3 regions of the Nonomuraea sp. NPDC049400 genome follow, and region 2 is predicted to be linked to each of the others. Evidence: riboswitches for the same ligand, from Rfam matches in the RefSeq annotation. Region 2 holds a riboswitch; each other region holds the start of a gene.
The links. A riboswitch is a leader RNA that binds a small molecule or an ion and turns the genes downstream of it on or off. The one in region 2 is predicted to bind S-adenosylmethionine.
Positions count from the first base shown of each region.

Region 1: another riboswitch for S-adenosylmethionine. It lies ahead of ACIBVN_RS01755 (hypothetical protein); the one in region 2 lies ahead of thrC (threonine synthase).
Region 3: another riboswitch for S-adenosylmethionine. It lies ahead of ACIBVN_RS06755 (aminotransferase class V-fold PLP-dependent enzyme); the one in region 2 lies ahead of thrC (threonine synthase).

Region 1 is NZ_JBITMP010000001.1:405,659-410,617, reverse strand. It holds gene ACIBVN_RS01770 (NAD(P)H-binding protein) at 1-347, opposite strand, end outside; gene ACIBVN_RS01765 (TetR/AcrR family transcriptional regulator) at 425-1,045, shown strand; gene ACIBVN_RS01760 (TerC/Alx family metal homeostasis membrane protein) at 1,247-2,287, opposite strand; gene ACIBVN_RS01755 (hypothetical protein) at 2,307-2,585, opposite strand; SAM riboswitch class I at 2,594-2,684, opposite strand; gene ACIBVN_RS01750 (hypothetical protein) at 2,768-3,121, opposite strand; gene ACIBVN_RS01745 (cytochrome P450) at 3,653-4,959, shown strand, end outside.
Region 2 is NZ_JBITMP010000054.1:61,877-66,835, forward strand. It holds gene ACIBVN_RS49420 (trehalose-6-phosphate synthase) at 1-856, opposite strand, end outside; gene ACIBVN_RS49425 (RNA polymerase sigma factor) at 888-1,442, shown strand; SAM riboswitch class I at 1,522-1,663, shown strand; gene thrC (threonine synthase) at 1,677-2,909, shown strand; gene ACIBVN_RS49435 (MoaD/ThiS family protein) at 2,934-3,209, shown strand; gene ACIBVN_RS49440 (cold-shock protein) at 3,458-3,658, shown strand; gene groL (chaperonin GroEL) at 4,218-4,959, shown strand, end outside.
Region 3 is NZ_JBITMP010000004.1:164,558-169,516, reverse strand. It holds gene ACIBVN_RS06765 (NADH-quinone oxidoreductase subunit D) at 1-978, opposite strand, end outside; gene ACIBVN_RS06760 (DoxX family protein) at 1,100-1,765, shown strand; gene ACIBVN_RS06755 (aminotransferase class V-fold PLP-dependent enzyme) at 1,769-3,055, opposite strand; SAM riboswitch class IV at 3,101-3,216, opposite strand; gene ACIBVN_RS06750 (TerC family protein) at 3,332-4,081, shown strand; gene ACIBVN_RS06745 (cytochrome P450) at 4,081-4,959, shown strand, end outside.

The DNA of each region.
Region 1 (4,959 bases), on a different contig from region 2:
CCCTCGGCCAGCCGCCCGCCCTGGTGGGCGCCCCAGACAGATACCTTCACCACCGTCGACACGCCGGCGGCCCGCGCCGCGTCGATGGCCGCCTTCTGCTGGCGGATCATCGGCTGCTCCCCCTCGACCGGCTGGGCACCGCCCGCGTTGAGGAACAGCCGGTCCACGCCGTCCATGGCGGCGGCCAGCGAGGCGGGCTCGTCGAAGTCCCCGACCACGACGTCACAGCCGCGGGCCCGGCCCTTGGCTCTGTCGCGGACCAGCGCCTTGAAGGCCACCCCCTGGTCGAGGAGAAGGCGCACGAGATGCGTGCCGATGGATCCGGTGGCTCCGGTGATCAAGATCATGTGTAGTCCTTCCGGTAAGATGAGGCAACCTCGAAAACACTATATCGAGGCTACCTCGAATTACTGGGGACGCCCGCATGACCAGCACCCGCCGGCCCCGCGCCGACGCCCGCCGCAACTACGAGCGCCTCCTGGCCGAGGCCGACGCCGCCTTCAAGGAACGCGGCGTCGACTCCAGCCTGGAGAGCATCGCCCGCCGCGCCGGCGTGGCCATCGGCACGCTCTACGGCCATTTCCCCAGCCGCCGCGCCCTGGTCGGCGCGCTGCTGCGAGAGCGCAACGAGGCCCTGTTCGAGCTGGGCGACCGGCTCCTGACCGGCTCGGCACCGGACGATCGACCCCTGGCCCGCTCGGCGCCGGGCACGCCAGACGACAGGGCCCCGGCCGGCTCGGCGCTGGCCGGCTGGGTACGCGCGGCGACCGCGCACGCCGCCACCTACAGCGGATTGGCCTCCCTGCTGACGGACGGCCTGGACGACGAGGCGTCGGAGCTGCACGACTCGTGCCTGCGCATGGCGGAGATCGGCGAACGGCTGGTCGCGCGGGCGCGCGAATCCGGCGCCGTACGTCCCGACGCGACCGGCGCGGACGTGACCGCGCTCACCTCCGCCGCCGCCTGGCTCCACGAGCACGTGTCACCCGCCGCCGCCGACCGCCTCATCACCGTCACACTGGACGGCCTGGCCGCCCGCCCTTAGCCGCCGGCGGCCGCCTGCCCTCGCAGCGCATCCGGTAAGCCGGAATTCCCGATGCCACGGCACCACTCCCGGCCGTGATGTCGCGGCCGGGAGTTTCGCCGTTCATTCGGGCGCGCGGCCCAGTTCATTCAGGCGCGCGGCCCACGGACCGGCAGGCGAACGCGCGGCTCGCCCGCGGGCGCCGCCATGCCGATGCCGATCTCAAGGGTCGACCGGCTCGCGCTCCAGGGGCCTGACCCGCCCGGCTTCGTCGCCGCCTCCGGCCGCCGAAGCGGTGCGCCTGTCGGCGTACAGGCTGGTGAGCGTGACGGTGATCAGGACCGCGATGATGACGCCGAGCGAGGCGAGGGTGGGGATCTGCGGGACCCACGCCCACAGGCCGTGCGCCCAGTGGAGGACCAGCTTGACCCCGATGAACGCCAGGATGACACCCAGGCCGTAGTTGAGATGGCGCAGCTTGGTGAGCACGTCCCGCAGCACGAAGTACAGCGCCCGCAGGCCCAGCAGCGCGAAGGCGTTGGTGGCGAAGACCAGGAAGGGGTCCTCGGTCACCCCGTACACGGCGGGCACCGAGTCGACGGCGAAGACGATGTCGGTGGCGAACACCGCCACGGTCGCCAGGGCCAGCGGCGTGATCGCCAGCCGGCCTTGCTCGCGCACCACCAGCCGGAACCCGCGATAGTCGGCGGTGACCGGGATGAAGCGGCGCAGCAGCCGGACGCTGCGCATGGAGTCGATGTCGACGTGCTGGTCGTCCCCCTTCAGCACCTTGGCCGCGGTGACGATCAGGACCACCCCGAACAGCAGGAACGCCCACGTGCCGCTCTGCAGCGCCGCGGCGCCCAGCGCGATGAAGACCGCCCGCAGCACCAGCGCCCCGACGATCCCGTACAGCAGCACCCGCTGGGCCAGCTCGTGCGGCACCGCGAACGCCGACAGCAGCAGCATGAACACGAACAGGTTGTCCACCGACAGCGACTTCTCCACCACGTATCCGGTGAAGAACTCGACCGCCACCCCGGTGCCGAAGACGCCCCACAGGTAAGCGCCGAAGCCCACCGGCAGCACCAGGTAGAAGACCGACCAGGCCAGGGCCTCGCGCATACCTACCTCATGCGGGCGCCGGGTCAGCACGATGTCGATCGCCAGCAGCAGGATCAGGGCGGCCACGGTGATCGACCACAGTGCGGGTGAAGCGATCGTGCCCTGATCGGGCGCAGCCAGAATTGTCCCCGGGGACATGAAACCTCCTCGAACGAGCTCAGCCGTTCGAGGTCTCCTTCACCCGGGGGTGCGGGTGGCCGTCCGGGGACGCCAGATAACGTCCGTACTGACCGGATCGACGCTTGGGAAGTACTCCCCTCGTCTGGCCCAGAGTAGGACAAATCCGGCCAGCGAGCCACTGTACGTCGGCGCGGATCGCGGCCAGACGCTGCTCGGCGTCACCTTCGTCGGCCTCGCGGCGTCGAGCTCCCGCTGCCATGGGTTCGAGCCAGAAAAAAGGGCCGTAGAGCATGGGAACGTCGAGCGGTACGCTCATCGGATCTCACCTCATCGATCCTGGCAGTGGCACCTTTCCTGTCAGGGCAGGTTGCCGGACCGTCGCAGGGCCAGGTCCCTCGGGTCCTCTGGATGATGGCGAGATCCGATCGTCCGTTCCCGGCGGGGAGCGTCAGACCAGGGGCCGCCGAGCAGTTCCCAGGCGGCCCGCCGATCTACTGGTTAGCAAATGCCCCACACCGGGGACCAGAGCTTGTTGTAGTAGCGCGTGCCCTTGTAGTAGATCCGGAGGCCGCAGGGCTTGCGCGAACTGCCCCCCTCCCAGGTGCGCGTCTTTCCGACCGTGATCTTCTTGTAGCCGGAGTCAGGCCCGGTCTGGATCATGTTTACCTTGACGGTGCTGCTGCAGCCGTTCCTCACCTTCAGGTACCGCGTGTTGCCCTTGACCCACGTCGTGTGGGTGACACACCTCAGCTTTGCGTCGGCGCTGGTGGCTGCGCTGGCCGCGGGTACGCCGCTAACGAGCGTGCCCACGATTCCCGTCATCAGTGCAGCGGCTACCAGTTTCTTTCGCATACTTCCTCATTGCCTTATCTTTGGGGATAAAAGCCGCCCAAGACCCTAACACGCATCGCGATCATACGGTTACCCGCCGAGCGCGCCCGGCGGAGCCGGCCCTCGATCCATGCAGGCTCCGTGCCGGGGAGCTGTAGCCGGGTCGGCGTTGCAGCGCTGGCAGGGAAGGCACACCGGTGCTGACGGCAGTAGCTGAGGATGGTTCGGCGCGAGACGGCTCCTCGACAGCACGCGATGCGGAGGAGGCGGGCGTCGGGGCCGTCGACGTACCCAGTGGCGACGTACGTGCATCAGGGCAGACCACGTAGCGTCCGTACTCCGAGACAGCGAGTGCACTTTGCTCTTGCCATGATCGGGCGCTATGCGTGATGCTTGCAGACCTCTTGAGCGAATCGGCCGAAAGCTCCCAGAGCGCGTCACTCGTGCCGTGACATATGCAGCGGCGTCGCGAAGGGAGCGGCAATCAGAGAGGTAGTTCACCCCGTGATCCACGGCCCGTGGCCCCAGCAGCCCGCAGAAACGCTGGAGTCGATGTCCGTTGAACCGCTGCTGACCAGGGACTACGACGCGGACCCCGCACTCGTCCACGAACGCCTGCGCGGCAGGTACGGCCCGGTGGCCCCGCTCGAGCTCCTCGGGGTGCCGGTCTGGTTCGTCCTCGGCTACGAGGAGGTGCTCAACGTCCTGCAGAACAAGGGCGGCATCTGGAGCAAGGACGTGGACAGGTGGCGGGCGCACGTGGAGGGCCGGATCCCGGCGGACTGGCCCCTGCTGCCGATCTTCCAGGCCAACAACTCGGCGTTCTCGGAGGGCGCCGCGCAGCGCCGGTTGAGGTCCGCGTGGACGCAGGCGCTCGCGCCGTTCCAGGACCACTCCAACCCCCAGGCCCAGCTGCTGGAGCAGGCCATCACGCAGTACGCCGACGACCTCATCGGCGTACTGTCGGAAGGTGGCTCCACGGGGTTCGCGGACCTGGCGGCACAGTACGCGCGGCCGCTCCCGCTGATGGTCGCCAACCGCATGCTCGGCTTCGCCGCCGCCCGCGGCGAGGAGGTGGTCATGGACATCTGGCGGATGGCCGACGCCGGTCCCGACGCGGCAGCGGCGTTCGGGCGCCTGTACGAGGCCATGACGGAGCTCGCCGCCGCCAAGCGGGAGCGCCCCGGAGACGACCTGCCCTCCTACATGATCAGCGCCCAACCGGACCTCACGCTGGACGAGCTGGCCCGCGAGCTGTTCATGCTGCCCGGACTGCTCGACTTCACCGCCAGCCTGGTCTGCAACGTGGTCGTCGAGGTCGTCTCCAACCCCGATGTGCGGGCGAGCCTGTCGGTCGGCGCGATCGACGAGACGGTGAACCGGGTCGCCCTGCTCAACCCGCCCATGGCCAACCTCACGTTCCGCTTCCCGAGGGCGGACGTGAAGATGGGGAACTACACGATCGCCGCGGGTGATCCGGTGATGCTCTCCGTCGCGGGCGCCCACGCCGATCCGCGGTTCGCGGGGGCGCTCGATCGGCATGCCATCCGCAGCACCCGGGCCCACCTGGCCTGGGGCGCCGGGCCGCACAGCTGCCTGGGCCAGCGGCTGGCGATCCAGATCACCACGATCGCCGTGCGCCGGCTCTTCGCCAGGCTCTCCAAGGTGAAGCTGGCGCTCCCGTCCGACCAGCTGCCCTGGCGCCCCTCGCCGTTCATGCGGGCGCTGCGCTCCCTGCCCGTCCAGTACGAGCTCGCCGAGATCTACGTACCGGCCGGTGAGGGCGGCTTCGACGGCGAGGCGCTCGCGGCGCAGCCGGCGCCGGCGGACGAGGCCGGGCAGGCGTCGTCCCGTTCCGG
Region 2 (4,959 bases):
TGCGGACGATCAGCCGCCGGTCGCCCACCTGCTCCCTGAGCGCGGCCATGTGCGACTCGACGTCGGGCTCGCAGGCCCGCTCCCACAGCGCCTCGCCGTCCACGCCCAGGCTGTGCACGCCGATGCGGGTGGTCCTGCCCCCGTGGGTGACGCTGCGGCCGGCCCGGTCGGCCTCCGCGCCCAGCAGCGCCTCGCAGCAGTCCATGAACGCCTGCGCCCACCGGTCGGTGAGGAACCCGGCGTGATCGGCGCCCAGGATGCCTTCCAGGACCTCTCCGGCCACTTCGTCGGGCAGCAGCGAGAAGTACTCGGGGGGCGCCCACGGGGTGTGGCTGAAGTGCGCGATGCGCAGATCGGGCCGCTCGGCGCGGAGCATCGCCGGGGTCAGCGTCAGATGGTAGTCCTGCACCATCACACGGGCGCCGTGGCCGGCCTCCTCGGCCAGCGCCAGCGCGAACGCGCCGTTGTAGTCGCGGTACGACTCCCACTCCCGCTCGAACCTCGTGCCGAAGTTGGGCGAGTTGGGGATGTCGTAGAGCAGGTGGTTGACGAACCACAGGGTGGAGTTGGCCACCGCGTTGTAGGCCCGGTGGAAGGTGGCGGGCGGAATGTCCAGCATGCGCAGCGGGCCCGTGTCGTAGCCGGCCTGGTCGATCCTGCCGCCGGGCGCCAGGCGGACGGCGCTGCGGTCGCCGTCGGACAGCGCCGCGCACACCCACAGGACGCCGTCCTTCTTGGCCACCCCGGACAGCCCCGACACCAGACCGCCGCCACCGCGCTTCATGGTCAGCTCGCCGTCGTCGGAGACGGTGAACGAGACCGGTCCTCTGTTGGAGGCCACCAGGACGCTGTTCATCTGAGCTCCCTTCGCCCATAGGATCCCAGCTATGGCGCTTGATGAGCTAACCGAGGAACTCGCCCGCTCCGCCGCTGGAGGAGATCATCGCGCACTTGGCGAGCTTCTGGCGCGGATCGAGCCCGATGTGATGCGTCACTGCGCCCGGATCCTGCCCTACCACCAGGACGCCGAGGAGGCCTCGCAGGACACGTTGCTGGCCGTGGCGCGCAACATCGGGCGGTTCGAGGGCAGGGCGAGGTTCAGCACCTGGCTCCACATCGTGACGGCCAACTGCGCGCGCACCACGTACAGGTCGCTCAAGCGCAGGGCGGCCGAGCAGAGCTCCGACGAGCTGCCCGTGCAGAAGCCCGACGTGCGGCGGGTGAGCGTGATCGCCGGCTCGCGGCTCGACCTGCTCGACGCCATGGAGGCGCTGGAGGCCGACAAGCCCGACCTGGCGCAGGCGCTGGTGCTGCGCGACATCGTCCAGCTCGACTACAACGAAGTCGCCGAGCAGCTCGGCATCCCGCTCGGCACCGCCAAGTCGCGCATTCACCAGGCGCGCAAATACGTGCAGGGAGTGCTGGGCGACGACTATCGTTGAGACGCCGCATCTCACCTGCTGAGACGAGTGCCCATTTAGGGCCCCTGGGCAGGTAGAGTCCATTTCAACAACTGAATATTGCTCATCCAGAGGGGTGGAGGGACCGGCCCTGCGAAGCCCCGGCAACCCTCCCGGCTTGAGGCTCGCGACCTGGCGAGGCCGACCGGGACAAGGTGCCAATTCCGGTCTGCGGTCAAGGTGGCCGCAGGCGAAGATGAGGGAAGGCCTCGCTTCATGTCGCTCGACTTTGGTCCTGCAGTCGCTCTGTCCTGCCGCGAATGCGGCACGCGTTACCCCCTCGGTCCCAGCTTCGCGTGCCTGGAGTGTTTCGGGCCGCTCGAGGCGGCCTATTCCTTCGGCACCGTGACCCGTGCGGACATCGAGTCGGGTCCCGCCAACATCTGGCGTTACCGGTCCTTGCTCCCGGTTCCTGTGGACGTCGCCAGTAAACCCAACATGAACCCGGGTTGGACCAAACTGGTCAAGGCCGGAAACCTCGGGCGCAAGCTCGGTCTCAAGTCCCTGTACGTGAAGGACGACTCCGGCAACCCCACTCATTCATTCAAGGACCGCGTGGTCGCCATCGCCGTCGAGGCGGCGCGTAACTTCGGCTTCCACACGCTTTCCTGCTCCTCCACCGGCAATCTCGCGGGTGCGGTCACCGCCGCGGCGGCGCGGGCAGGGCTCGAGGCGTGCGTGTTCATCCCGGCCGACCTCGAAGCGGCGAAGATCGCCATGGCCCGGGTGTTCGGCGGCAAGCTCATCGGGATCACCGGCACGTATGACGAGGTCAACCGGTTCTGCTCCGAGCTGATCGGCGACCCGCTCGGCGACAAGTGGGGATTCGTCAACGTCAACCTGCGGCCGTACTACGCCGAGGGCTCCAAGACGCTCGCGTACGAGATCGCCGAGCAGCTCGGCTGGCGGCTGCCCCAGCAGATCGTCATCCCCATCGCCTCGGGTTCGCAGCTCACCAAGATTGACAAGGGCTTCCGCGAGCTGGTGCAGCTCGGCCTGGTCGAGGACACGCCGTACAAGATCTTCGGGGCGCAGGCGGCCGGGTGCTCGCCGGTCTCCACCGCGTACAAGGCGGGGCACGACGTCGTGCAGCCGGTCAAGCCCGACACCATCGCCAAGTCGCTGGCCATCGGCAACCCGGCCGACGGGCCTTACGTGCTGGACATCGCCCGGCGCACCGGAGGGGCCGTCGAGGACGTCTCCGACGCCGAGATCGTGGCCGCGATCAAGCTGCTGGCCTCGACCGAGGGCGTCTTCGCCGAGACCGCGGGCGGGGTGACCGTGGGCGTGCTGAAGAAGCTGGCCGAGAGTGGTCGGCTCGATCCCGAGGCCGAGACCGTGGTGCTCAACACCGGCGACGGACTCAAGACGCTCGACGCGATCAGCGACGACGCCAAGCCCACGGCCGTGATCCGGCCCTCCCTCGACGCGTTCCGCGCGGCTGTCTGACAACCAGGAAAGGCGAGTTTAACCATGAGCGTTACTGTGCGGATTCCCACCATTCTGCGCACGTACACCGGGGGCAACGCGGAAGTCAGTGGCGAAGGCGCGACTCTTCGTGACGTCCTCGCCAAGCTCGACTCCGACTACCCGGGGATCGGCGCGAGAATTCTGGATGAATCGGGCAAGATTCGTCGTTTCGTCAACGTTTACGTTGGGGAAGAGGACGTCCGTTTCGCCGACGGGCTCGACACTCCAGCACCTGAGGGCACTCAGATCTCTATCATCCCGGCGGTCGCCGGCGGCTGAGTGCCATGGATCACAGTCTCGGATGAAGGCGCCCCTAGTGGGCGCCTTCTGCTTTTCCAGGCCAAATGCGCGTATGAACGACCGGCCATCCGGAGAAATGCGTTATTTGTGGATTGACTCTGTTGCCAAACCCCGTGCCACAGGTATGGTCGAGGGCGATCGTCTGGCTGATTTTCCCTTAAGTCAGGCGATTACGGGTCTCGCGGAGGAATGGGCGAGATCTGTGGGCCCAGTAAGAGGAGTCGGAAGTGGCGCAGGGCACCGTCAAGTGGTTCAACGCGGACAAGGGCTACGGCTTCATCGCGGTAGACGGTGGTAAGGATGTATTCGTCCATTACTCAGCGATACTGATGGACGGGTACAGAGCTCTCGAACAGGGGCAGCGCGTCGAGTTCGAGATCACGCAGGGCCAGAAGGGTCCCCAGGCAGAGGCCGTTCGCGCGGTCTGACGCGCCCCACTGGTATGCACCGGCAGGATCGCGCGGCAGCGCAGTCCGGGCGAACCTGCCACCTCTCTTTCGTCGACTCGGGTGCGGCGAGCCGCATGGGGCTGGCTCGCCGTACTCCGCCGCTCCCTGCTGATGGCCTCCACTCCGTGGAGGCGGGCTCGGTCGCTCTCGATGCCGTCGCCTTCCCCCGCTCTGGTCGCTACGCTCCCGCCGCTCCTCCAGGCGACGGCAGCTCCCTGCTTATGGCCTCACTCCGTGAGGCGGGCTCGGTCGCCCTCGATGCCGTCGCCTTCCCCCGCTCTGGTCGCTACGCTCCCGCCGCTCCTCCAGGCGACGGCAGCTCCCTCGCAAGTGACCTGGGAGGAAACACCCGGTAGGAGGGTTCTCGCTTGCACTCGGCAGGGTAGAGTGCTAAACAGTTCGTTGGCACTCGATACATCAGAGTGCCAGCGATTCGGATCGGGACGATGGGGTCTGCCGAAGGAGACGCTGACCCATGCCGTCGCGGGCGTCGGCTCGGTCCACGACAAGCCACCCTGCATCTGGGAGGTCTAGCCTTATGGCAGCCAAGATGATCGCGTTTGACGAGGACGCCCGGCGCGGTCTCGAGCGCGGTATGAACCAGCTCGCCGACGCCGTCAAGGTGACCTTGGGTCCCAAGGGCCGCAACGTCGTGCTGGAGAAGAAGTGGGGCGCTCCCACGATCACCAACGACGGTGTGTCCATCGCCAAGGAGATCGAGCTCGAGGACCCTTGGGAGAAGATCGGCGCCGAGCTGGTCAAGGAAGTCGCCAAGAAGACCGACGACGTCGCGGGCGACGGCACCACGACCGCCACCGTGCTCGCCCAGGCGCTGGTGCGTGAGGGTCTGCGCAACGTCGCCGCCGGCGCCAACCCGATGGCCCTGAAGAAGGGCATCGAGGCCGCCGTCGAGCGCGTCAGCGAGGAGCTCTCCAAGCTGGCCAAGGACGTGGAGACCAAGGAGCAGATCGCCTCCACCGCCTCCATCTCCGCCGCCGACCCCGAGATCGGCTCGCTCATCGCCGAGGCGATGGACAAGGTCGGCAAGGAAGGCGTCATCACCGTCGAGGAGAGCAACACCTTCGGCCTCGAGCTCGAGCTCACCGAGGGCATGCGCTTCGACAAGGGCATGACGTCGATGTACTTCGTCACCGACTCGGACCGCATGGAGGCCGTGCTCGAGGACCCGTACATCCTGATCGTCAACAGCAAGGTCTCGGCCAACAAGGACCTGCTGCCGCTGCTCGACAAGGTCGTCCAGTCGGGCAAGCCGCTGCTGA
Region 3 (4,959 bases), on a different contig from region 2:
GCCGTTGATGCCGAGGGGGTTCTCGGTCCACGCGTACGTGTGCCCCTCCGGCACCTTGAGCACCTTCGGCAGGCGCTGGTTGATGGGCCCGGGCGGCAGCGAACGCAGGTGCTCGACGCAGGCGTCGGCCAGCTCGAGCGAGCTCTTGAGCTGGTCGAACAGCACCGCGAACCGGGCGTGGCAGTCGCCCGCCTGCCGCGTGACGACCTTCACGGGCAGCTCGCGATAGGCGAGGTACGGGTCGTCGCGGCGCAGGTCGAAGTCCACCCCCGAGGCCCTGGCGATGGGGCCGCTGACGCCGTACTGCATGATCTGCTCGCGGGTGAGCACGCCGACGCCCTTGGTGCGGGCGATGAAGATCTCGTTGTGCAGGATGAGGTCCTCGATGTCGGGCACCCGGCGCCGGGTCTCAGCGACGGCGGCCGACACCCGGTCGAGCCAGCCGAGCGGCAGGTCCTCCTTGAGGCCCCCGACCCGGTTGAACATGTAGTGCATGCGCCCGCCGGAGATCTCCTCCATGACGGCTTGGATGCGCTCGCGCTCGTCGAAGGCGTAGAACAGCGGCGTGATCGCGCCCAGCTCGAGAGGGTAGGAGCCGAGGAACATCAGGTGGTTGAGCACCCGGTTGAGCTCGGCCAGCAGGGTGCGCGCCCACACGGCCCTGACCGGGGGCTCCATGCCGAGCAGGCGCTCGGCGGCGATCACCACGCCCAGCTCGTTGGCGAAGCCGGAAAGCCAGTCGTGCCGGTTGGCCAGCATGATGATCTGACGGTAGTCGCGGACCTCGAACAGCTTCTCCGCGCCCCTGTGCATGTAGCCGATGATCGGCTCGGCGGCGGTGATGCGCTCGCCGTCGAGCGTCAGCCGGAGCCTGAGCACTCCATGGGTCGACGGATGCTGCGGGCCGATGTTGAGGATCATGTCCTCGGTGGCCAGCTCTTTCGCGCCCGCGCCGATTCCGACCACACGTTCCGTCATATGGCCATGCTGCCACCGCACTGATTGGTGATCCAGCCGGGGGGCAGGTCAAGGAATCGTATGGAAATGCATCCCGAAGCCGGACATGGGGAGAAGACCGGGAACGGGGGGAGAAATCACCATGAAGAGAGCTGTGTTCGATGTCACGATGCTGATCGCGCGCGTCGTGACCGGCGTGATCTTCCTGGCTCACGGCCTGGAGAAGTGGATGGCCGGCCTCGGACCCACGGGTCGGGCATTCGCCGGGATGGGAGTCCCGATGCCCGAGCTCGCCTCCGCGTACGCGACCATCGTGGAGACCGTCGGCGGCCTCTTCCTGATCCTGGGCCTGCTGGTCCGGCCGGTGGGGCTGCTGTTGCTGCTCAACATGCTCGGCGCGATCGTCTTCGTGCACTCCGGCCGCGGCATCCTGACCACCACCGGCGGCTGGGAGCTGCCTGGCCTGCTCGGGGCGCTGGCCTTGCTGTTCCTGGCGCTCGGTGGCGGGCGGATCGGGATCGACGGGCTGTTCGGCGCGATGTTCCGCAGGCGCGCGGAACGCCGGGCCGCCGAGGAGGAGCTCGCCGCGCACGCTCCGGGCGCATCTGGTCCGGAGCCGTCGAACGTCACGACCGTGAACGGCGGCCCCACCACGCCCACATCGTCCAATGAACCGGCGGAGCCGCGCGTGCCCAGGCAGCCTTCCGAGCACCGGTCAGGCATGATCGACGACGACGACATGAGGGACATCGACGCCCTGGTCTCCGACGAGCCGCCGCCGCACCGCAAGCCGCCGAACAGGGCATGAGGCTCAGCGCGCGACGAGCTCCCGCAGCGCCTGTACCAGCCGGTCCACGTGCTCCTCCGTGGTGCCGATGCCGATCGAGGCCCGCACCGCGGAGGCGGTGCCGTCCTCGCAACCCCCATCGGTCTCGTTGAGGAGGTGCCGGACGAAGGGGTGCGCGCAGAACTTCCCGTCGCGCACCCCGATGCCGTACTCGCTGGACAGCACCTCGGCCACCTCGCGGGCGGAGTAGCCGTCCACGGTGAACGACACGATGCCGACGCGCGGGTGGTCATCCCCCCACAGCGACAGCTCACGCACGCCCTCGATCGCGGCGAGCCCGGACCGCAGCCGGGCGATCAGCCGCTCCTCCTCGTGCACCAGCGCGGTCCAGCCGGTGGCCGTGAGCGCGTCGCAGGCGGCGGCCAGCGCGATGGCGCCCAGCACGTTCGGGGTGCCCGCCTCGTGCCGCGGCTCCGGGTCGTCGTGCCACTCGGTGTCGTCCCCCACGGAGCGCACCGCGCCCCCGCCCTTGAGGTACGGCTCACCCTGCGCGAGCCAGTCCCGCCGCCCGACCAGCACCCCGGCGCCGAACGGCGCATACAGCTTGTGCCCGGAGAAGGCCACGTAGTCGAGGTCGAGCGCGGTCAGGTTGAGCTGCCGGTGCGGTACGAGCTGGGCGGCGTCCACCAGGATGCGGGCCCCGTGCCGGTGCGCGATGTGGGCCAGGGCGGCGATGGGCCAGAGCTCGCCGGTGACGTTCGAGGCGGCGGTGACCACGAGCAGCTTCGGCCCGTCGATCCCGGCCAGCGCCTCGTCGGCGGCGCGGACGGCCTCGCCGGGGAAGGCGGGCGGCGCCAGCCGTACGGACTTCTTCCAGGGGAGGAGGGAGGCGTGGTGCTCGGTGTCGAAGACCACGGTGGTCGTGCCGGCGGGCAGGCAGCCGGCCAGGAGGTTCGTGGCGTCGGTGGTGTTGCGGGTGAAGATCACGGAGTCGTCCGGGCGGGCGCCGACGAACGCCCTGACCGTGTGGCGGGCCTGCTCGTAGCGGGCGGTGGTCAGCTGGGAGGCGTAGCCCGCGCCCCGGTGGACGCTGGAGTAGGCCGGGAGCGCGGCGGTGACGGCGGCGCTGACCGGCTCGAGACAGGGCGCGCTGGCGGCGTAGTCGAGGTTGGCGTAGCCGACGAGCCTTCCGCCCTTGACCGGCACCTCGAGATCGTCCCCGAGCACGGCGGGAATGGGCCTGCTCGTGGCGGTGGGAACCGCCTCGACGGGCTGGGCGGGAATGGAGTTGAAGATCGTCAGCGTGGGCACGGCACATCTCCCTCAGGGTCATCGGACCCCTGGAAGCAGCCACGGAGCCCGCGCTTGCCCGCCACACCTCGTGACGGACCAGGTCTTCACCCGGGGCACCCCGCCGCGGACGCGAGGGTTGCCGGCCAGCTAGCCGGGGCTTGTCGCTGGCACTCATGACCTACGACGGGCACTATAACCCAAATCCCACCTTCGATCGCAAGTCGGCGAACTTCTGCGGCGCGTCACTCGTTGCTACCGGAAACCCCCGCCCACGTAGTCATGGAGGTACGCAGAATGTTGGACTGGGTGGCCGACCCGCAGATCTGGATCGGCTTCTTCACCCTGGTCGCCCTGGAGATCGTGTTGGGCATCGACAACATCATCTTCATCTCCATCCTGGCCGGGAAGCTACCTCCGGAACAGCGCGACAGAGCCCGCGTACTGGGCCTGGCCGCGGCCCTGATCAGCCGCCTGCTCCTGCTGCTCGGCCTGTCGTGGGTGGTGCAGCTCACCGAGCCGTTGTTCGCCGTCTTCGGCCACGACATATCGGGACGCGACCTGATCCTGCTGCTCGGCGGCCTGTTCCTGCTGGGCAAGAGCGTCACCGAGATCAGCCACAGCATGGACGGTCCCGCGGGCGGGGACGGCAAAAAGGTCGCCGCCGCCTCCTTCACCTCGGTGATCCTGCAGATCATGGTGCTGGACATCGTGTTCTCGCTCGACTCCGTCATCACCGCCGTCGGCATGGTGGACCAGCTCGGCGTGATGATCGCGGCGGTCGTGGTGTCCGTGCTGGTGATGCTGTTCGCCTCGGGGCCGATCAGCAGGTTCGTGGACCGGCACCCGAGCATCAAGATGCTGGCGCTGTCGTTCCTGGTGCTGATCGGCGTGGTGCTCATCGCCGAGGGCTTGGGCCAGCACATCCCCAAGGGCTACATCTACTTCGCCATGGCGTTCTCGCTCGTCGTCGAGCTGCTGAACATCCGGATGCGCAGCAAGCGCGTCCACCCGGAGCAGGAGGATTCGGCTTCTAGTATGAAATAGTGCGCTTTGACCCTTGGGATCCGGATTTCGTGGCTCACCCGTACGGCGTGTACGACGAGCTGAGGCGCGAGTCGCCCGTCAGCTACTTCGAGCCGACGAACCAGTGGCTGATCTCACGCCACGCCGACGTGAACGCCCTGCTCAGGGACCGCCGCCTGGGCAGGTCCTACCTGCACGTGGCCACCCATGAGGAGTTCGGCAGGCCGCCGGAGCCGGAGTTCCACGAGCCGTTCTGGCGGGTGATCAGGGCGGGCATGCTGGATGTGGAGCCGCCGGTGCACACCAGGCTGCGCCGGCTGGTCTCCAAGGCGTTCACGCCCCGCATGGTCGAGTCGCTGCGGCCCCGGGTGCGCGCCATCGCCGAGGGCCTGGTGGACGCGTTCGTGGAGAAGGGCGGCGGCGACCTGATCGCCGAGGTGGCCGAGCCGCTCCCGGTGACGGTGATCGCGGAGATGCTCGGCATCCCCGAACACGACCGACACCTGCTGCGCCCCTGGTCGGCGGACATCTGCGGCATGTACGAGCTCAACCCGACGCCGGACGCCCAGCACGCGGCGGTACGCGCGGCGTCGGAGTTCGCCGGCTACCTCAAGACCCTCGCCGCGCAGCGGCGCCGGACCCCGGGCGAGGACCTGGTCAGCGCGCTGGCGGCGATTGACGAGCTGACCGAGGACGAGCTGGTCGGCACGTGTGTGCTGCTGCTCAACGCCGGCCACGAGGCCACCGTGAACGTGACAGGCAACGGCTGGTGGTCCCTGTTCAGGAACCCCGCCGAGCTGGCCCGGCTGCGCGAGGACCGCTCGCTGCTGCCCACGGCTGTCGAGGAGCTGATGCGCTGGGACACGCCGCTGCAGATGTTCGAGCGCTGGGTGCTGGAG